4 regions of the Periweissella cryptocerci genome follow, and region 3 is predicted to be linked to each of the others. Evidence: predicted binding sites of a transcription regulator. Region 3 holds the regulator's gene; each other region holds the start of a gene.
The links. Region 3 encodes Rex, which represses fermentation and respiration genes when NADH is low (regulators of the CRP and FNR family bind a similar motif). Its sites were predicted from a motif close to TTGTGAANTANTTCACAA; they were not measured.

Region 1 (5,526 bases), 170 kb from region 3:
GCATTTTGTACCACTTTCCGGCGCTATTTATTCTAGCGTGGGATTGTCGTTTCCGTACTTTTCAAGTATCAAATTACTAGGGTTCTATTATCAGTGTTTTTCATGCCACTGCGTCCTATAGTTGGTAACTGTTTTTGCTAGTTTGAGCATTATTCCAAACTAACGGAGTACCGGTAAATTGCTTGGCGGGCGCAGCCTTTACACCGCGACTGGGGGAATATGTGTGCAGCACATATTCCCGCTGAGGATGAGATGAGGAATCTTGGGGATTTATCCCCTAGAGTCCCAGCTTATCCGAACCGACCAAGACCGCACTTTGGCTTGGGAGGCTGCTTCCAGCGTGGTGCTCCAAGTAATTTACTGGCACGTAGTGGCCAATTTCATTCAATCCCACGTCAGAAAAATTAGAACCCACTTTCCCAGTATTAACATTAATAACGCAAAAATAGCCCGATTTCCCTTGTGATAAGGGGAATCGGGCTATTTGATTAATATTAAAGAGTAGTGAAATCGAAGACCTTACGACCGGTAATCTTACCGTTCTTCATTTCATCGATAACTTCGTTGATGTCACTGAATGCAACCTTTTCAACGATAGGCTTAACTTTACCTTCAGCACCGAATTGGAAAGCTTCCTTCAAGTCAGCACGCGTACCAACCAATGAACCACGAACTTCGATACCGTCAAGAACAGTCTTAGCGATGTTCAAAGCCATGTCACCTTGTGGCAAAGCAACGGCAACTAACTTACCCATTGGGCGCAATGAATCAACGGCTTGGTTAAAGGCAGTTGCGTTAACTGCGGTAACTTGGGCGTTGTGCACACCACCAGTTGCCTTTTGCACTTCAGCAGCCACGTCTTCAACCTTCTTACGGTTAATCATAACTTCAGCACCATTGGCGTGTGCAGCAGCCAACTTATCTTCGTTACCATCGATAACAGCAACGTGAGCACCAAAGACATTGTGTGCGTATTGGACAGCCAAGTTACCAAGACCACCGGCACCGTGAACTGAAACCCATTGACCAGGCTTAGTTTCACCAACCTTCAATGACTTGTACATTGTAACACCGGCACAAGTGATTGAAGTTGCTTCAACTGGATCTAAGCCTTCTGGAACTTTAACTGCATACTTAGCGTTAACAACAACTTGTTGTGACATTGCACCATCAATTGTGTAACCTGAGTTGCGAACGTTACGACAGAAAGTTTCATTACCTGAAACACAGAAATCACAAACGCCACATGCGTCGTAGAACCAAGCGATTGATACACGATCGCCGACTTTCAAGTAGTCAGATGCGCCTTCGCCAAGCTTAGACACGCGACCAACACCTTCGTGACCAATAACACGGCGGAAAGCACCGTTACGTTCACCCAATTCATTAGGGTTACCAAAATCACCGTTTGCACAGTGTAAATCAGTGTGACAGAGACCAACGTATTCCACGTCAACCAAGGCGTCACCGAAGCTCAAATCGCGGGGCTTCCAGTCTTCTAAGATATCAACAAAACCATCTGGTACTTCACGAACAACTGCTGCTTTCATTATTTAAATTCCTCACTTGTCTTAATTCATCATATTTAATATCGCTTACTTATTACATTCTAATGCAAACGTTTTCAAAAAGAAAGTGTAAGTTATCACAATTTAAAATATTTTTCACGTGAAATTGATTATTACCACCGTTTTTAATAGTTCCATTGCTCACATGTGAATAAAAAGCATAAAAAATATGAATATTCTGTGAGCATATCTCACCCCTTTTTTTGAGAATCGCAGTATAATATAAGTGTAGAAGAGATAGGGTTTCTCTTTACAAAGGGATTTGTTTTTAGAGCCTCATTCGAAAAGAGTATGTCAATTTAGATTTAGTGGAAAGAAGGTGTATCCGATGCCTTTTGATATTGATGATATTAAAGATCAAGCAACAGATGCCTTGAAGGACGTCGATCTTGACGACCTTAAAGACAAAGCAGAAGATCTCTTGAAGGACGTTGATCTTGACGACCTCAAGGACAAAGCAAAAGATTTACTTGGGTAAGCTTATATATTTGAACAAGTATCACCGCTCATGGCTGTTTCGGTCATGGGCGTTTTTTGATTCCAATTCGTCTGACGTGGGATTGAATAAAATTGGCCACTGCGTTAGTTAGTCATAATTCTCAAAACTAGAAAAAAACAGTCGTTGTGGGCAAAAAATGCATTGAAAACGAACTGAACCGCTGAAATAATGCACCAGTTTAATCAATCGGTAATTCAGTGGTTGTTCAGAATTTATAGTATGCAAACTAGTGCTAAGCAAAATCCGATACCAGAAACTACTACTATGCTAGAATGAATATTGTATTAGCAATTTTATTTATCAAAGAAAGGAAGTAATTACCATGATTGAAGCAACTAAATTATTTTGGACGCACGTGTTTGATTTCCAAACTCGTTCAACGCGCAGTGATTTCTGGTGGGCGGCATTAGGTAATATTATTCTATCGATTATTGTCTCCTTTGTTGCCGGGCTTATTTTCGGTAACAGCACTGCAGGTTCAGCAGCTTATTCAATTATTTATGGAATTGTTGGTTTTCTCTACTTGATTGCGACGATTTCAATCGTTGTCCGACGTTTACATGACATTAACCGTTCCGGCGGTTGGTGGTGGATTCAACTGATTCCAATTGTCGGCGGGATTATCTTATTAGTCTTTGAATTGACTGCCACAGTCGAAGTTGGCAACCGTTATCCTAAAATGGAACGCTGATAACTAAAGTACCAAAAATAAGCCGGATTTCTCCTTATCATAAAGGTAGAAATCCGGCTTATTAACGTGCGATAAAGCGTCGCATTTTATTCGCCATCATTTTCAAACTGTGCCGTTAATTCAGCTACTCGTTGTTTGAAGTCTGCACTAAAAATGTCGTATTGTGCCACTAATTCGGTAACATCATCAATGTTCCCTTCGGCAGTTTCAGCAAAATAGTCAAATTCAGCTTCTACCTGCTTATTAGTTTTATCTGCGTCGGCAACCTTATCAAACTTCGCCACGTGATTATTGAAATCAATGATCGCAATTTCATTGACCAATGGTTCCATAATTTCACCACCACGCGCAATGATTGTGTCCTGCATAACTTGGAGTGCTTCACGTAAAGTATTAATGCTCGTTGCTGCAATCGTTTTTACTGCATCCCGATTAGCCAACATTGTTTGTTTATCCATTTTATCGTCATCCGTTTTCTGATTAATAGAGCTATTTTAACCCATTTACGTTGTGAAATGGAATTATTATTCAGTGTTACCTACCTAATCCAGTTTTAATTATTGCGCGCTTGCGTCAAATTCCGTGTTCCTGTCATTAGTTTGCAATCAGTTTTCGATTAATTTTCTTCATCATTTCGCCTTGTGAACCCTAGTTTAAACCACTTTTATAATCATTTTCTAATGTTTTTGCGTACATTGTTTATGCATTTTGCATTAAATGTATGTCATTAGATTGTATTCAGACGTAATTATGTCGTAAATGCATCGCAATACTGGACTGATATGCTTATCACTGTTCAATAACTCATGTCGTACACAACAAAAAGGGGTAACAAAGGATAATATGAATAAATTTAATTTAAAGAAAATCGCATTATCATCATTTGTCACGACAGCATTATTAGCCGGTGGGACGGTTATCGCTAATGCGGACACAGTTACAGTTAAATCGGGGGATTCACTTTCAGCACTTGCTGCTACTAACGGGACAACCGTTAATAAAATTGCTCAAGATAACCACATCGCTAACCCGCAATTAATTTTTGTAGGACAAAGCTTACAAATCAACGGTGGTAGCAATGCAAGTGTTGGCAGTCAAAGTCAGGCCGCACAACCAAGCAATGTTTCAACACGCAGCACAACGACCTCATCATCAACTGGTCAAAATATCGTTAACTACGCTGCCCGCTTCTTAGGTACACCCTACGTTTGGGGCGGTGGCACACCAGCTGGCTTTGACTGTTCTGGACTTGTTCAATACGTCTTCGCCAATGCGGCTGGGATTAACTTAGCTCACTACACTGGTTCACAAGCCGCTGCAACCACGCGGATTCCAGTTAGCCAAGCTAAAGCCGGCGATTTATACTTCTGGGCTAATGGCAGTGGTGTTTACCACGTTGCCATCGCTACTGGAAACGGTCAATACATTGAAGCACCAAAACCTGGTGATGTCGTTAAGACAAGTTCTGTTAATTACTGGGCACCATCATTTGCTACTCGCGTTGCGGGTGTAAACTAAAATTATCAATATACGTTTAAAAGTCGGAAATTTTATTTCTGGCTTTTTTTATGTGCTCACAAAAAAACACCAACCAGAACCTAATCTAGTTAGTGTTTTCAATATAAATATTACAAAGCTTTCTTAGTAAGAATCTTCTTATCAGTAAGCTTCAAGTCTTTGTCGAATGTGTAGACAACTGGTTCACCAGTAGCCATTTCGAGGTTAAGGATATCATCGTCAGAAATTTCTTCGATGTACTTAGCCAAGGCACGCAATGAGTTACCGTGGGCTGCGATCACAATGTTCTTGTCATCCTTAAGCTTTGGTGCGATTTCATCTTGATAGAATGGAATTACGCGTTCCAAAGTAACCTTCAAGTTTTCACCTGCTGGAATAGTGCGTGGGTCCAAGTTAGCGTAGCGACGGTCGCCAGCAATTGAACCTTCAGCGTTAACGTCTTGCATAGGTGGCAATACGTCATATGAACGACGCCAGATGTGCACTTGTTCGTCACCCCACTTAGCAGCTGCTTCAGCCTTATCTTGGCCTTGCAATGCACCGTAGTGACGTTCGTTTAAGCGCCAAGTCTTAGTTTCTGGAATCCAGAGTTGGTCTGATTCTTCCAAAGCGAAGTGTAAAGTCTTGATGGCACGCTTCAATACTGAAGTGTATGCGTAATCAAATTCCAAACCTTCTGCCTTCAATGAACGACCAGCGTTCTTGGCTTCTTCAACACCTTGGTCTGACAAGTTAACATCAACCCAACCAGTGAACAAGTTCTTCAAGTTCCATTCACTTTGTCCGTGACGAATCAAAACTAATTTAGCCATTAGGATAAATACCTCTTTAAATTGATTTTTTTATACTGGTCTATTATAACCGATTTTGTGATGATGCGCACACAAATTCCCTTGTCCACCGAACTAAATTTAACCAAGCGCTTAAATTCCATTCACTATTATGCTTTACAAACTCCCCGACACAGTTATTGATTATCACAACCTGGTTTGTCGGCCAAATGATTATCACGCAAGTTCCCAACATCGATATTTTTGTCAATTATTTATCACCGTTAGCAATCAGCTTACTCGTTAGCGGTGTCATAATAATCTTTGGCTTAGAATGGTGGTTCATGCACAAATTAAAAAGTTAATAATTACAAAAAAATCCCACGCAACCGATAAAAAGTTGCGTGGGATTTATTTTATTTAAAATTGAATACCCATTGATGTTAATAGTAACGCAAAGCCCCAAACTGCGGCTAAACC
Region 2 (5,526 bases), 1.4 Mb from region 3:
CGAAGATGCCAATCTTGTATAACATCGATGGCGTGCCAACGTGGATTATCTCATTACTTGATTCAAAGGGAATTTTCAAAAAGTACGTTTACATTAATGCGATTGATAATGATATTGTAATTGATGGTGACTCGGCCCAAGAAGCACTCGATGGCTATCGCAATGAGTTGGCAACTAAGGGTAGCAATAACCACTCAACTGACCCAACGCAAATGAAAGACATTACGGGTAAGGTTTATCGGACGGCAACTGTTAGTGATACAAAACAAACAATTGTCAGTTTCGTATTGGCTGGTCGTCCAACCGTGTTCAACGTGAATACTGCCAACGCCCCAGATGCGTTGTTCTTACAAGCTGGTGATGAAGTGAGTTTCAAGGCCGATGTCCTCGATGACACCAAGGTCGCAACTATTGATACAATAGAGATTAAGAATTTTAATAAGTAATTATGGCAAGGGAAGTGGGACAAAAGGCGATCTGCAACCTTGATATAATGAAACTTAATTCGTCAGCGATAGCGAGCAAAGCGAGCGTGGTGATGAATTAAGTGAGTTATATCAACGATTGCAGCCTTTTATTCGTTAATAAGCCGAATTTCTACCTTACTAAGATAAGGAGAAATTCGGCTTATTTTGCGGGCTGGACTTTAGCTCGCACCGTGATGGCATAATCAGTAACGGGTTTCGTTACTGGTTATGGATTTGTGAAGATGGTTAGCGCGTTAGCGAACCAAGCTTCGCAAATATTTGAAGACCGCACTGTGGCTTCAAATGCTTGTCTTCCATCACGGTGTCCAGACTGGTTCCAGCCTCGTAGTGGGAATCAATCTGAGACACATATCTAAATTCCGCGCTAGAAAAATTTTAGTCATTTTTCATTGCCCCAAGTATTGGCGGCGGCCAAAACGTTACACGAATAGCTGACTAATAGTATTCTAAGTAGTTAGTGTGTTAGAGTTAACGGAGGGGGATGAAAAACATGCTAATATTTTTAACTATTTTACTAATTGTTGGTTTTTTGCTATTGTTTTTTGGTAAAGATCACCATAACCCAAAAATTATTTGGGTTTCGGCGGGCTTTCTAGTGATTATCGTAATCTTGTTTGCGCTATATTTGCATTTTAATTAACAGGTCATGGGCTGGACATTTTGTCGGGCCTTTTTTAGTATGTTCAATTGAGGATATTGAACGAATATGGGAGCTGCTTAGACACATAATTGTGGAAAATTGGCACACATGTGAAAAATATAACAACAAAATACGTGCAATTTTGAATCCACAGAGTATAATTGGAAAAGTCGTTAAGTTAAACGTTTTACTTAACTTATCATTACTATTATATATTTTATTGGAGGAATTCAAAGATGCCTGGTGTCTCAGTTAGCTGGATTGGCGCTTTAGTCGGCTTGGCTTTAGCAATTATTCTTATTTTACGACGTCTCAATCCCGTCTATGCATTGTTGTTAGGAGCCGTGATTGGTTCGCTTGTTGGTGGGGCTAATTTAGTTCAGACCACACAAATTGTTATCACTGGTTCACAAAGTGTCATGGGGACAGTAGTTCGTGTGATTGCTGCCGGTGTTTTGGCTGGTGCAATGATGGAAAGTGGTGCCGCTGATGTGATTGCGCGGACAATTGTTAATAAACTCGGCGATAACATGGCAATCTTTGCCTTAGCACTGGCGACAATGTTGATTACCTCCGTTGGTGTGTTCATCACGGTTTCAATCATTATTGTTGCACCAATTGCGATGGCAGTTGGGAAAAAGCTGAATATTTCGAAGCTTGCCTTACTGGTAGCCTTGTCTGGTGGTGGTAAAGCAGGGAATATTATTTCACCTAATCCCAACACGATTGCTGCAGCAAGTGGTTTCCACATTGAAACAAGCGCATTGATGATTGCCGACTTTGTTCCTGCCTTGTTTGGTTTGGCAATGGCTGTCTTGGTTGCGTCACTTCTCCGGAACAAAGGGGAAATGCCAACTGATCGTGATATTGTTGAAAAAGAAGAAGAAAATCAAAATCACCCAAGTGTTGGTGCATCATTTGTCGCTCCCGTAGTGGCAATTGTCTTATTATTGATTAATCCGATTGGTGAAATCCTCCACGTGCATGCGTTAGAAGCTTTCCAAGTTGACGCGATGTATATTTTGCCATTTGCAGGGATTGTCGGTATCTTGGCAATGAAGCAAGGTAAACACATTATGGACTACACGCGTGCCGGTTTGATGCGCATGACTGATGTGGTCTTAATTTTGATTGGTGCCGGAGCCATTGGTGGCTTGATTTCATCATCAAACTTGTCAGTTGAAATTGTTAAATTAATCAATGAAGCAGGTATTTCTGGTACCTTATTAGCACCAATTGCTGGTATTTTGATGGCTGCAGCAACTGCCTCAACTTCAACTGGGGTTATCTTGGGAACTGGTTCATTTGGTAAAACTATCTTGTCATTTGGGGTTTCACCAGTTGGTGCTGCCGTAATGATGCACACTGGTGCCACTGTGATTGATGAATTACCACATGGGAACTATTTCCACGTTACTGGTAACGCGATGCACATGGATATCAAACAACGTTTACGCGTTATTCCATATGAAGCAATTGTTGGGTTAACGATGACAATTGTCGGTACGATTATGTACGGTTACTTAATGAAGTAGGAAATTACTTTATCAAATATGAGGTGAAAAACGATGAAATTTGTAATTGCGCCGGATTCCTTTAAACAAAGCATGACGGCTAAGGAAGCAGCTAATGCCATTAAACGTGGTTTGCTCAAAGTTTTCCCTAACGCCGAATACGAACTTGTTCCCATGGCTGATGGTGGTGAAGGAACGGTTCAATCATTGGTTGATTCCACTGATGGGGTTTTGAAAACTGCTACTGTGATGAATCCACTCGGTGAAATGGTGAGTGCCGAATACGGTATTTTAGGAAATGGCACGACAGCCGCTATCGAAATGGCAGCAGCCTCAGGAATCCAATTCATTGACGAAAACACGGCTAACCCATTAATTGCAACGACTTACGGGACTGGTCAATTGATTAAGGCAGCTCTTGATGATGGCATGCAAGAAATCATTATTGGTATTGGTGGCTCAGCGACTAACGATGGTGGTCAAGGGATGGCTGAAGCATTGGGGGTTAAATTCCTCGATGCCGCAGGTGAACCAATTAAACGTGGTGGTGGTGATCTTAATCGCTTAGTTACCATTGATATGAGTGCGGTTGATGCGCGTCTTGCGAACGTGAACATTCGGATTGCCTCTGATGTGACGAATCCCTTGGTTGGTGAAAAGGGTGCATCATACGTCTTTGGTCCCCAAAAGGGTGCAACCCCAGCAATGGTAGCAACGTTGGACGCCAACTTGACGCACTATGCGCAAGTTATCAAGGAACAACTCGGCAAGGACTTGGCTGATTATCCTGGTGCCGGTGCTGCCGGCGGCTTGGGTGCTGGTTTGTTAGCATTTACAAATGCCAACCTCGAACCTGGGATTCAAATCGTTGTCGAAGCGACAGGTTTAGTTGCTAAAGCTAAGGACGCCGATTATGCTTTCGTTGGTGAAGGTGGAATTGATTTCCAAACGCAATACGGTAAAACGCCAATTGGTTCAGCCAAGGCGATTAAACAGGCCAGTGCAAACGCCAAAGTCATTGGTTTAGCCGGTTATGTTGGTGAAGGTATTGACGTGTTGTACGATCTTGGCATTGATGCAATCTTTGGGATTGTGCCTAGTGCAATGGACTTGAAAAAAGCCATGACAACTGGTGAAGCCAACCTCGAACGGACAGCTGAAAATATTGCACGATTAATTAAATAGTTTATTAATGCTGGGGTACATTGTATCTTAAGCCAAAAAAGCACCGATTCTGTCATAGGATCGGTGCTTTTTCGTAATGGAGTACTTAATATTAGTGGCATGTTGATTCCACGGCCAAACTTTCACAACACCCATAATTTCATTTTTGGGAACTAGTCTCCAGTAGCGGCCATTTTATGTATTCACTATTAGTAAGCAAAGTGCTATCATTGAAACTTCAGAATGAAACGAGGAAATCATAATATGACAAAAGTACTAGTATTGGGTGCGACAGGGACAATTGCACAACACGCAGTGAAGTTCATGCATGCGAATGGCACGGACGTAATTCAGTTTGTGCGGACGCCAAGCAAATTGCGCCAATCTTTGAACGTAATTCAAGGGGATGCAGCCGATGTAGTTGCACTTAAGGAGGCCATGACGGGAGTTGATGTAGTGTATGCCAACCTTGGACCAACAAACATGCCTGTTTTTGCGCAAGCTGTTATGGATGCAATGCACGCAACTGGTGTGACCCGGTTGATTTGGACAGCGACAGCGGGGGTTCATGATGAACTACCTGTCAGCCACCAAGCTAACGCAGCGAAGATGTTAGGCACTACCGATGATCCAACATCTTACATGGGTGATCAAGCAGCTGCGGTTAAATTAATTATGGCGAGTGACTTGGATTATACGATTATTCGCCCGAATTGGTTAACCAATGATGATCAAGTCCAAGCGGTCATCATTGCGCAATTTGGGACTGAATTACCAGATGGGGCCATCAGCCGTAAAACGGTCGGCCACTTTGTCAGTGATTTAGTTAATAATTTAACACAACACCAACGTGGATCAATTTCATTAAGTGGCAAATAAATATGCTAAAAATGACGGCTCACTAGAAAATTAGTGAGTCGTCATTTTTAGGGAGACATAAGAAGGTTAATTGCTGAAAGTGGTGTTCTTAGCTTTCCAGTCTTCCAGTTTAATTTGGACCCAGAAAAGGTAAATGCCAATAGTGATGATACTGAGTAATAACCATTTAATCCAATTACCGAATAAACCAACCGCAGAGCCGCTAAAGTGCATGCGATGGCCATCAATAACGGTATGATTTATTTTCCAGCCATAGACCATTGTGATTGACCACGGATAACAAATTCCCAAGGTCAATGCAGTCACAAAAAAGCCGAGAATGTACCAGCCAATGAGCGAAACAACGCCACCATCGAAAAATGAATTGCGACCGTGTTTCATTTCGCCACCAGTTCCGCTGTTCACAGTAATATTAATGTCTGCCATGAGACTAATCCTCCTTCCAAATTTTATTACATGATAATTACTTGGAATACCTAAAGTAATATGTATCTAGCATAACTTTTTAATGTGAAGAAATCGGCATAAAAATGGAGATTATTGTGGTAAGTCAATTGTGTATTTGGCATACCAGGAAACATGAAGCGCTCTCATTAAAACCGGCAAGCATCTGACCACATTTCGTAATGAAGATTGTGCTAAACTGAAACACAAAGAACGAAAAATTATTGTAAAATATTTAGTATTAGGGAAATTATGAGGGTGTGGATATCATCATTGATGGAATACGAGGAGGTAGGCACATTTGAATCGGGAAATGAACCATCAAGAATTAGAAGCAAAACGGAAAGTATTGCAGCGTAAAAGAATGAACTGGAGTTTTCGGATAGCGGGAATTTTG
Region 3 (5,526 bases):
CAAGAATCGACCGAATATCCTTTTCTGGCGTTTGTGGATGCTCATCCCAGAGTTCTTGCACAATTGTTTTGTTTTCGTGGAGCGTGTGTTGCTCTTGGTCATAGTAGCCAACCGACACATTGGCGCCAATTTTAGCAGATCCTTTGATAAACGGAATGATGCCTAGGATGCTCTTGAGTAAAGTCGATTTACCAACACCATTAGGACCAACAATAGCAACGGCATGGTGTTTATCGACGTCAATATTAATTGGTTCAGCGAGAATATGATCGGGTGAATACCCAACTGCCGCATCACGGACACGTAAAACTTCACTCCCGCTTTCTAGGTCAGTTGAGAATTGGATTTGAGCGCGGGATGAATCAACCGTTGGCTTTTCAATCCGTTCCATTTTTTCGAGTTGTTTCCGCCGTGCTTGTGCCCGCTTGGTCGTGGAAGCGCGGACAATATTACGATTAACGAAGTCTTCCAACTTATCAATTTCTTTTTGTTGTTTTTCAAATTCCCGAGAAGCAGTCTTAAGACGTTCGGCTTTTGTATCCAAGAAACGGGAATAATTACCAGTATAGTGGTCAAGATGGCCAAAGTTCATATCGTAAACTTCAGTGACAACGCGATCTAGGAAGTACCGGTCGTGCGATACGAGTAAGAGGGCACCGGTGTAGCTTTGTAAATAGCTTTCCAGCCACGCTAAAGTATCCATATCTAAGTGGTTAGTTGGTTCATCTAAAATTAATAAATCGGGACGTTCAAGTAGGGCTTTAGCTAGGGCTAAACGTGTTTTTTGACCACCGCTCAGAGAGCTAATCTTGTCATCAAAACGATCCGGTTCAAACTGAAAACCATGGAGCACACCACGAATAGCTGCTTCATAACCGTAACCATTTTTTTCGTTAAAATCGTGTTGGATTTGGTCGTAGTTAGCGAGTACGCGGGTGTATTCATCTGGGGTCACCGAACTAGGGTCAGCAATCACGGCTTCTAAACGGTGCATTTCTTTTTCCATTTTACGGACTTCAGCGAACGCATCAAGCATTTCATCCCAGATTGTATTTTCAGTGTCTAAACCGGTATCTTGCGCCAAATAACTCATGGTGAGATCTTTCTTGCTAGTGACATCACCTTCATCAGGGGCTTCTTGGCCAGTGATGATTTTCAGCAAGGTCGACTTACCAGCACCATTGCGCCCAACTAAAGCAATCCGCGCGCGGTCTTGAATTTCTAATTGTACATCGCTAAACAATACATCCGCTCCAAAGCGGCGTTCCACATGTTGGACTTGCAACAAAATCATTTTGGCTTACCTCATTCTTTATCTCTAATATGTTGATTTTACCATAGCTGCGCCTAAAAGTTTGTGAAAATGCGATTGTTTTTTAGTTCACAAGCAAGCAAAATGTGCTACAATAGCAAACGAAAAGAAATTCACAAGACAAAATAATATTTGTGAAAATGGAGGACGATTACGTGACTGAACCATCAATTCCACGCGCAACTGCTAAGCGCTTGCCAATCTATTACCGTTATCTTAACTTCTTATTGGATGCGGGTAAAACTCGGGTTTCATCGACTGAATTGTCAGATGCTGTGAAGTTTGATGCAGCCACGATTCGTCGTGACTTCTCATACTTTGGCGCATTGGGAAAACGCGGATATGGATATGACGTTGAAAGTTTACTAACTTTTTTCGCGAAGATTCTTAACCAAGATACTTTAACAAATGTTGCTTTAATTGGTTTGGGAAATTTAGGCCATGCTTTGTTAAACTTTAATTTCCACAAAAATTCAAATGTGCGCGTATCGGCAGTATTTGATATTAACCCAGAATTAATTAACACAATCCAATCTGGGGTGCCAGTATATGATATTCAAGATTTAGTTAAGCAAATCGAAGATCAACGGATTGAAATTGCAATTTTGACTGTGCCATCTGAAACAGCTCAAAAGACAACGGATTTACTTGTACAAGCGGGTGTGAAGGGGATTTTAAACTTCACGCCATTACGTGTTACTGTACCAGACTCTGTTCGCGTGCAAAACGTTGATTTAACTAACGAATTGCAAACTTTGATTTACTTCATTGAAAACTACACCAGTGAAGGTGAAAATAAATAATTAATTCTTTTTCGGGCTGACCATTTTGGTTGGCCTTTTTTTATATTACTGAATGCACTTTAAATTTGTACAGATATATATAGCGGAAAAATAAGTAGGCAAAATGTGCGCTAATTACACATGTAAAATGTCGATTAGGGTGGATTTGTTAACCATAAGACTTGCATTCTTTTGCGGGCGTGATAAGATAGTGATTGTAGATATTAGCACTTAGAGAATGAGAGTGCTAAAAATAATTCATATGGAGGTGGATAGCATGTTAAAGCCATTAGGTGATCGTGTTATTTTACAATTAGAAAAAAAAGAAGAAGAAACATTCGGCGGTATCGTGATTGCCGGTGGTACTGACGAAAAACCAACCACAGCGAAGGTTATTGCTGTTGGTGCCGGTTACCTCTTGCAAGATGGTACGTTGACACCTTTATCAGTTAAGGCGGGCGACATTGTCTTGTTTGATAAGTTTGCTGGTAATGAAATCAAGCACGATGGTGAAGATTTCTTAGTAGTTCACGAAAAAGACATCATCGCGATTGTCGACTAATTTACAATGGTGCAGAATTTAACGTAAAGTTTGAATTTTGGCAACCGTTAATGAAATATAAAATTGAAGTGAGGCAAATTAACACATGGCAAAAGATTTAAAATTCTCTGAAGACGCTCGCGCAGCAATGTTACGTGGGGTTGATAAGTTAGCAGATACAGTTAAGACAACCATTGGACCAAAGGGACGTAACGTTGTTTTGGAAGAAACTTACGGCGCACCTACCATCACTAATGATGGGGTAACAATCGCTAAGGCAATTGAACTTGAAGATCACTTTGAAAACATGGGCGCAAAGCTTGTGGCTGAAGTGGCTTCTAAGACGAACGACATTGCTGGTGACGGTACTACTACGGCCACTGTTTTGACGCAAGCCATCGTGAACGAAGGTTTGAAGAACGTGACTGCCGGTGCTAACCCAGTTGGTATCCGTCGTGGTATCGAATTAGCAACCAAGGCTGCTGTTGAAGCATTGCACGGTATGTCACACAAGGTTGAAACTAAGGACGATATTGCCCAAGTTGCGTCAATCTCTGCTGCCAATGCTGAAGTTGGTGATTTAATCGCCGAAGCAATGGACAAGGTTGGTAACGATGGTGTTATCACAATTGAAGAATCAAAGGGTATCGACACAACGCTTGAAGTTGTTGAAGGAATGCAATTTGATCGCGGTTACATGTCACAATACATGGTAACTGACAACGACAAGATGGAAGCATCATTGGACAACCCATACATCTTAGTAACTGATAAGAAGATTGGTAACATCCAAGACATCTTGCCAATGTTACAAGGTATTGTTGAACAAGGTCGCTCACTCTTAATCATTGCAGATGATATTACTGGTGAAGCTTTGCCAACGCTTGTTTTGAACAAGATGCGTGGAACATTCAACGTGGTTGCAGTTAAGGCTCCTGGTTTCGGTGACCGTCGTAAGGCAATGTTGCAAGACATCGCTACTTTGACTGGTGCGACTGTGATTACTGAAGATCTTGGCTTGAACTTGAAGGACACGACTTTGGCACAACTTGGCCAATCAGCTAAGGTAACCGTTTCAAAGGACAACACAACCATTGTTGAAGGTTACGGTGAAAAGGCCGCAATCGCTGAACGTGTTGAAAATATCAAGAAGCAAATCAGCGAAACCACTTCTGACTTTGATCGTGAAAAGTTGCAAGAACGTTTGGCTAAGTTGGCTGGTGGGGTTGCCGTTGTTAAGGTCGGTGCCGCAACTGAAACTGAATTGAAGGAACGCAAGTACCGGATTGAAGATGCCTTGAACGCTACTCGTGCAGCGGTTGAAGAAGGTTTCGTTTCTGGTGGTGGGACTGCCTTGGTTAACGCCATTCCAGCTGTTGATGCATTGGAAGAATTTGGCGATGTTCAAACTGGTATCAACATCGTGAAGCGCGCGCTTGAATCACCTGTCCGTCAAATTGCGATCAATGCTGGTCTTGAAGGCTCAGTGATTGTAAACAAGTTGAAGGAACAAGAAGTTGGTATTGGATATAACGCTGCCGATGATACTTGGGTTGACATGGTTAAGGCCGGTATCGTGGACCCTACTAAGGTAACCCGTTCAGCCTTACAAAACGCAGCCTCAGTATCAGCCTTGTTGTTGACAACTGAAGCTGTCGTAGCTGAACAACCAAAGCCAGCCGGTGACGCCGCCGCTGCTGCAGCCCAAGCCGCCGCAATGTCAGGTATGATGTAAACCGACAAGGAGCGGGAGAAAGTTTACTTTCTCATAGCGACGCGGAGGTTTTGTTTGGGAGTTCAGCACTGGTGAACGCAGTGAACCAGTTAAAAAGGTGGACGCAAGGACACGCTGAACGAACAAACACATTTAATTAGGGAGAAAGTTTACTTTCTCATAGCGACGCGGAGGTTTTGTTTGGGAGTTCAGCACTGGTGAACGCAGTGAACCAGTTAAAAAGGTGGACGCAAGGACACGCTGAACGGACAAACACATTTAATTAGGGAGGAAGTTTACTTTCTCATAGCGACGCGGAGGTTTTGTTTTGAAACTCGGCGTTAACAAACGATAATTTAATAAAATGAGCGAGTCGTGTGAATTTTGCAACGGTTCGCTCTTTTTTGTGACTCGGGATTTTTTTAGTTAGAGCTAAATTTATATGCCACCGTGCGTCCCAAAAGCTTAGCGTAAAGCGGTATATGACGTTAACCAATGGTCTGCGATGTTGGCCAATGTGTTACGCAGGGACAGGTTACTATGCAAAATGTGTTGACATGTGTATTAAAAACGCATAACATGTTAATTTGTTAACGCCGTGTACTAACTTATTAATCCAAATGGTTAATAACGTTAACAAAGAGCAATTATAATGCGTTACACAATTTTTAGTTTCAGGAAATGGAGATTAGGATCGTGATTTGGAGCAAAGTAAATTCACGCGGACGGTTTATTGCAGTTGCTAGTTTGGCAGCTTTGATTCCGGCATTACTTATTTGGGTGATTTTGAACTTCGTGAGTTCATTTGAAAACTCAACGGGAACTAGCATGTCGGTGGCGGTGGTTAATCAAGATCGCGCTGTTGATAATAATGGTTCAACGGTTAATGTTGGGCAAGGTGTCATTACTAAGTTGAAGAAGAACACCGAAGTTAATTGGGTGTTCACGGATGCTAAAACGGCGCAAAAAGATATCGACAATGGTAAAGCACTCATGGTGGTGACACTACCAGCAGATTTTTCGGCAAATACGACGACGGCACTCGATGCAAAACCTAAAACGTCTGATATCGATATTAAATTGTCAGATCACAATACTTTAGTTTCGAGCTTATTAACGAACACGGTTGCTAAATCCTTACGTGATGAAGTGACGCAAAATGTGCAACAAGCGTACA
Region 4 (5,526 bases), 300 kb from region 3:
TATGAACATCTATCCCGCATACGTGAGTGTGTGCGACATCCATAGTAAAACACCTCCATAAATTTGATGTGAAGGCTAACCTGTCTCGGTTAAGTAAAATGTGTAATTTTTATTTCGTGCTCGAGGCGACATTGGGTTAATCTCAAAACCGAAGACAGTCAGTTTTTTGCACGGGCTCTTAGGCACCATTAAACGAACGACTTACATAAAATAGCCTTCGACTAATTATATCGATTTGCGGCCTGGGTTACGAGCTGGAAGCTCAGGAGAGTTTTTTGCGTTGCCGGTTCGCAGGCATAAGCACAGACTAGTTCCCAGTCGCGGTGTAAAGGCTACGCCCACCAAGCAATTTACCGTCACTCCGTTAGTTAGGAATAATACTCAAAAAAACAGTCGTAGGGTGTAGATTCAACAAAATCATTTATCGTTGATTTTGTGATGTGCTCAAACTAGTGCCTACGGTATATTCCGTGGTGCGTGAGTATTCTTAAACAAAAGTACAGAAATGATAATTCCACACTAGAATCGAGTTAGTTTTGCATAATCCAAAATATGATCGAGAAACACCAACGTAAATACTGGATCTACGCCACTTACAATTAGATTAACCCCGTGGTTTGAATAATTGTTGGGACAAATTGGGATAATTAGCTCACAATTCAAACAAAATTCAGCTTAATTCATGGAAATTTCACAAAGTAATCGCTTACACGCCAATATTTAAAGTGTATAATAGTAATCAAGATATTAAACATAACTAGGGGTGAAACATATGCAAGTTTATGAAAACATTTTAGCACCAGTCGACGGCTCAAAAGCTACTGAAGCAGTTTTAGATACTGCAATTCAAGTTGCTAAGCGTAACGAAACACGTTTGGACATTTTGAACGTATTGGAAATCAACCAATTCGCTGACGGATACGGTGGTGCAGTTTCTGGTGATGTCATTTACAAGATGGTTGATGACATTGAATCACAATTGCGCGAATACCAAAAGAAGGCGCAAGACGCCGGAGTGAAAGATGTTGAAATTCACGTTCGTTTTGGTAACCCAAAGACTGTTATTTCTAACGAATTTCCACGTGACCACAAGAACGGCTTGATCGTTATTGGAACTACTGGTATGAACGCTGTTGAACGTTTGGTAGTTGGTTCAGTAACTAGCTACGTAACGCGTTCAGCTGTATCTGACGTGCTAATCGTGAAGTAATTAAGTAAACCGTAACGAGCACATTAGTGTTAGTTACGGTTTTTTGTTTATTTACACAAAAAGGAGGTTGGAATATGTACTATTACGTAATGCCTAGTCATGATATTCGGCGTAACTTAGCTACAGAAGAATATTTAATGTACAACCGTGATTTTGATGAACCGTTGGTGCTGTTCTATTACGAAGAACCAAGTATCATTGTTGGGCGCAACCAAAATACGCAGGAAGAAATTAATCAAAAATATATCGACGAGCATGGCATTGTAGTAACACGTCGTCGGAGTGGTGGCGGTGCCGTTTATCATGACCTTGGTAATTTATGTTTTAGTTTTGTGCTTGATACCAAGGATGCAAAATTTGGTGATTTTAAATCATTTGTGAGTCCGATTATTGATGCGCTACATGAGATGGGGGTAACTGATGCCGAAGTTTCAGGGCGTAATGATATGTTGGTCGATGGTAAGAAATTTTCTGGCAGCGCGATGTTTAAGCATGGTAGTAAAATTTTTGCCCATGGAACATTGATGCTAGATGTTGACATTGATATAGTCACAAATGCACTCAATGTCCCCGCAGACAAAATTGCTTCCAAAGGTATTAAATCCGTCCGTTCGCGGGTGACCAATTTAAAGCCATATTTAGATGCTAAATACCGTGATATTGACGTCCCTGATTTCCGTGATAACTTACTCCGCCATATGTTTAAAGTAGATGATTTAGCTGAAATCAAAGCACATGAAGTTAATATTAGTGCGGATGAAGAAGCAAAAATTGAAAAGATATATCAAGATGTGTACAACAATTGGGATTGGGTATATGGTGCTTCACCGGCATTTACTGTAAAAAAGCGCCAACACTTTGATTCTGGAACGATTGATGCCCGTTTAAACGTTGAAAATGGTATTATTAAACAGTTAACTTTTTTTGGCGATTTCTTTGGCCCTGAAGAAGCAAGTCAACTAGCCGACCGCTTAACTGGAATCCGGTATGATCGCTCAAGTATCCAAGCGGTGTTGGTAACAGTTGATTTGCAGCAATATTTCTTAGGAATTAGCGAAGAACAAGTTTTAGACTTATTAGCATAATAATAAATTCGGAGTGTTATACATGGAAAAAAATAGTTTAGCAGATGCAACACGCTATGGGCTTGCGGCCCTGATTATCTTTGTGATTATTGATATTATCTTATCATTGCACACTAAGGCATCGCCATGGGCGTCAGTAGTTGTCATGGTTGTAATTTTTGTGGCTTCATTGGCTTTGATCCGTTTTGGAATGCCAATGGCCATCTACTTACAAGCCTTTGGGATGCTTTTGATTTTATTGACGTTCATTTCAGGTTTTGCCCAAGTTTGGGGTACGGTAGCTGGTTATGGTGTTGGGATGAAGCTCTTTGCGACGCTATTATTATTAGCCGGCATCGCAATGCAAGTGTTCTGGGCACGCTCAGCCTTCTGGTTCCGCAAAGAAGCAGGCGTTTATCACAAACAAGGGGGTAAGAAGTAATGCAAATGGATGGACAAGAATTTTTAACCGCGGTAAAAGAAGAAGCTTTTGAAAAATGGTCAGTGACGGCTGCCGATGAAGCTGCCGTTAACTTGGATGATTTGTTTAACTTCTTTGATCAGCAATTACGCGCTGATAAGTTAGCACAAGGTGAAATCATCATCGATGCCCCTGAACCCGAAGATACTATTAGTTTGCGTCTTGAAACCGCAGCTATCAACTTACCATTGCGCTATTTTAATGCAATGAACAAGTTGATTGACGAAACTGTTGATAATGAAATTAACGTGTACATGATTGTTGAAAGTAAGTTGGTTTCGCAATCTGGATTGTTTATTGATTTTGCAGCTTCAGTTGCGGCCTACTTAGATGATGCAGATTCTGTTAAAGCTAAAATTGCTACTTTCTTCAATGAAAAATTGGAACTCATCAACGCGGGTGGTTGGGAAACTTTAATACCTGTCGTTGAAGAAATTGATGCGACAGATGATGAACCAGAAGCAAGCCAAGAGACAGCAGAAACACCAAAACGAGCTAAATAAGCACAAGAGGTCGAGATAATTTATATTTCGATCTTTTTTATTTTGCTCTATTTCGTCTGATATGGAATTGAATAAAATTGGCCACTACGTGCCAGCAAATTACTTGGCGCACCACGCTGGAAGCAGCCTCCCAAGCCAAAGTACGGTCTTGGTCGGTTCGGACAAGCTGGGACTCTAAGGAATAAATCCCTAAGACTCCTCATCTTATCCTCAGCGGAAATATGTGCTACACACATATTACCCCAGTCGTGGTGTAAAGGCTGCGCCCGCCAAGCAATTTGCCGGCACTCCGTTAGTTAGTAATAATACTCAAACTGGCAAAAAAGTGATAGGGTGTAGATTCAACAAAATTAGTTATCCCTGATTTTGTGATGTGCTCAAACTAGTGCCTAAGGTATATTCCGTGATACGTAAGTACGCTTAAACAAAAGTACAGAAATGAGAATCCCACGTCGGACGGAAGAGGGCCTTTTATTTGAAAATGCCAACAGACGGGGGGGATACTATGGTGTCTGCTCGCGTTAAGTTTGCGGGTAGTTGTCCACGATTTTAGCATTAACAGTGGCCAGTTTTGATTACTAAACACGCATCAGTAAAAAATACTTGCCTTGGAGTACCCTCTAAGCGTTATTATATAGATAACAACTATAAAGGATGTAATTAACTCATGGAAAATTTCCGTTTTTACGTACCAACTGATATTCGTTTTGGTAAGGACCAATTAGACGCTTTACACGACTCTGTTGCCCAATTTGGTAACAATGTATTGTTCATATATGGTGGTGGTTCAATTAAGAAGTCTGGTTTGTACGACCAAGTGCTTGCTCAATTGGCCGGCTTAAATGTTACTGAATTAAGTGGTGTTGAACCTAACCCCCGGATCGAATCAGTCCGTGAAGCCGTTAAGTTGTCACACGAAAACAACATTGACGTGATTTTGGCCGTTGGTGGTGGTTCAGTTATTGATGCCGCCAAAGTTGCTGCTGCCGGTGCTAAGTACGAAGGCGATGCCTGGGACTTAGTTAAGGATGCAAGCAAGGTGGGCGAAGCATTACCATTGGTTGATATTTTAACTCTTTCTGCAACCGGGACTGAAATGAACCGGAATGCAGTTATCACTAATTTTGACACGAATGAAAAATTGGGAACAACTGGCTGGAATTTAATTCCAGCAGTATCATTCTTGAACCCAGAAAACACGTTTACTGTTTCTAAGTGGCAAACTGCGGCTGGTTCAGCTGATATCATGTCACACTTGTTTGAACAATACTTTGACCGCGCTGAAGGCACTGATATTCAAGACTTCGTGGCTGAAGGTATCTTGAAAACAGTCATCAAGAACGCCCCAATCGCAATGCAAGATCCAACTAACTACGATGCGCGTGCTAACTTGATGTGGGCCTCATCACTTGCCTTGAACGGTTTAACTGGTAAGGGTAAGAAGAACGGCTGGACTGTGCACCCAATTGAACACGAATTATCAGCATACTACGATATTACTCACGGTGCTGGATTGGCTGCTTTAACGCCCCGTTGGATGGAATTTGCTTTGGATGCGACGACGGTTGATAAGTTCGCTCAATACGGTGAAAATGTCTGGGGAATTAAGAATGATGACAAGATGAAGACTGCTAAGGAAGCAATCTTGGCAACTCACGACTTCTTTGCATCATTAGATATCCCAATGACCCTCCAAGGTCTTGGCATTGAAGAAGACACTAAGTTTGCTGAAATGGCAGCCGAAGCAGTTCGCATTGATGCCCTTGATAAGAACGCCTACGCTAAAATGACACCAGCTGATGTTGAAGCTTTGTACCGTGCAACTTCAGAAGAATTTTCAATCGATCTCTAAGATGTGACTTTTAATGGCCGGCAATTTTCTTAGTTCTAGTCATTAAAATAAACGGAATTAGGATTAGTGCTGGGATGAAAAAACATCCCCAGTCCTTGAATATATTAGAAAAGAAGCGGAGCCCTTTGGTAATCAAAGGTGTTGCGCTTTTTTGCTTAGTGGGAGATTATTGATACAGTCCTATTTCGTCTGACGTGGGATTGAATAAACTTGGCCATTGCGTGCCAGTAAATTACTTGGCGCACCGCGTTGGAAGCTCATTGCCAAGCCGAAGTACGGTCTTGGCAAACTCGGATAAGCTGGGACTCTAGGGGAATAAATCCCCAAGAGTCCTCATCTCATCCTCAGCGGAAATATGCGTTTCACACATCTTGCCCCAGTCGCGGTGTAAAGGCTGCGCCCGCCAAGTAATTTAC

Region 1: a site for Rex is predicted at 1,634-1,651, ahead of adhP (alcohol dehydrogenase AdhP). Genes of this name have one in related genera too.
Region 2: a site for Rex is predicted at 1,237-1,254, ahead of EQG49_RS01465 (GntP family permease). Genes of this name have one in related genera too.
Region 4: a site for Rex is predicted at 3,886-3,903, ahead of EQG49_RS10130 (iron-containing alcohol dehydrogenase). Genes of this name have one in related genera too.

What each region holds. Positions count from the first base shown of each region.
Region 1 is NZ_CP037940.1:1,830,351-1,835,876, reverse strand. Features, by position in the region: gene adhP (alcohol dehydrogenase AdhP) at 495-1,550, opposite strand; gene EQG49_RS13720 (hypothetical protein) at 1,897-2,046, shown strand; gene EQG49_RS08095 (DUF805 domain-containing protein) at 2,390-2,758, shown strand; gene EQG49_RS08090 (hypothetical protein) at 2,845-3,216, opposite strand; gene EQG49_RS08085 (C40 family peptidase) at 3,602-4,276, shown strand; gene EQG49_RS08080 (2,3-diphosphoglycerate-dependent phosphoglycerate mutase) at 4,387-5,088, opposite strand; gene EQG49_RS08075 (AzlD domain-containing protein) at 5,467-5,526, opposite strand, start outside.
Region 2 is NZ_CP037940.1:334,442-339,967, reverse strand. Features, by position in the region: gene EQG49_RS01470 (DNA-binding protein) at 1-446, shown strand, start outside; gene EQG49_RS01465 (GntP family permease) at 1,365-2,663, shown strand; gene EQG49_RS01460 (glycerate kinase family protein) at 2,697-3,827, shown strand; gene EQG49_RS01455 (NAD(P)H-binding protein) at 4,071-4,685, shown strand; gene EQG49_RS01450 (DUF898 family protein) at 4,752-5,111, opposite strand; gene EQG49_RS01445 (glycerophosphodiester phosphodiesterase family protein) at 5,431-5,526, shown strand, end outside.
Region 3 is NZ_CP037940.1:2,004,359-2,009,884, forward strand. Features, by position in the region: gene EQG49_RS08780 (ABC-F family ATP-binding cassette domain-containing protein) at 1-1,294, opposite strand, end outside; gene EQG49_RS08785 (redox-sensing transcriptional repressor Rex) at 1,468-2,115, shown strand; gene groES (co-chaperone GroES) at 2,372-2,656, shown strand; gene groL (chaperonin GroEL) at 2,742-4,370, shown strand; gene EQG49_RS08800 (YhgE/Pip domain-containing protein) at 5,046-5,526, shown strand, end outside.
Region 4 is NZ_CP037940.1:2,308,689-2,314,214, forward strand. Features, by position in the region: gene EQG49_RS10105 (IS110 family RNA-guided transposase) at 1-43, opposite strand, end outside; gene EQG49_RS10110 (universal stress protein) at 773-1,210, shown strand; gene lplA (lipoate--protein ligase) at 1,285-2,295, shown strand; gene EQG49_RS10120 (hypothetical protein) at 2,318-2,716, shown strand; gene EQG49_RS10125 (hypothetical protein) at 2,716-3,258, shown strand; gene EQG49_RS10130 (iron-containing alcohol dehydrogenase) at 3,926-5,110, shown strand.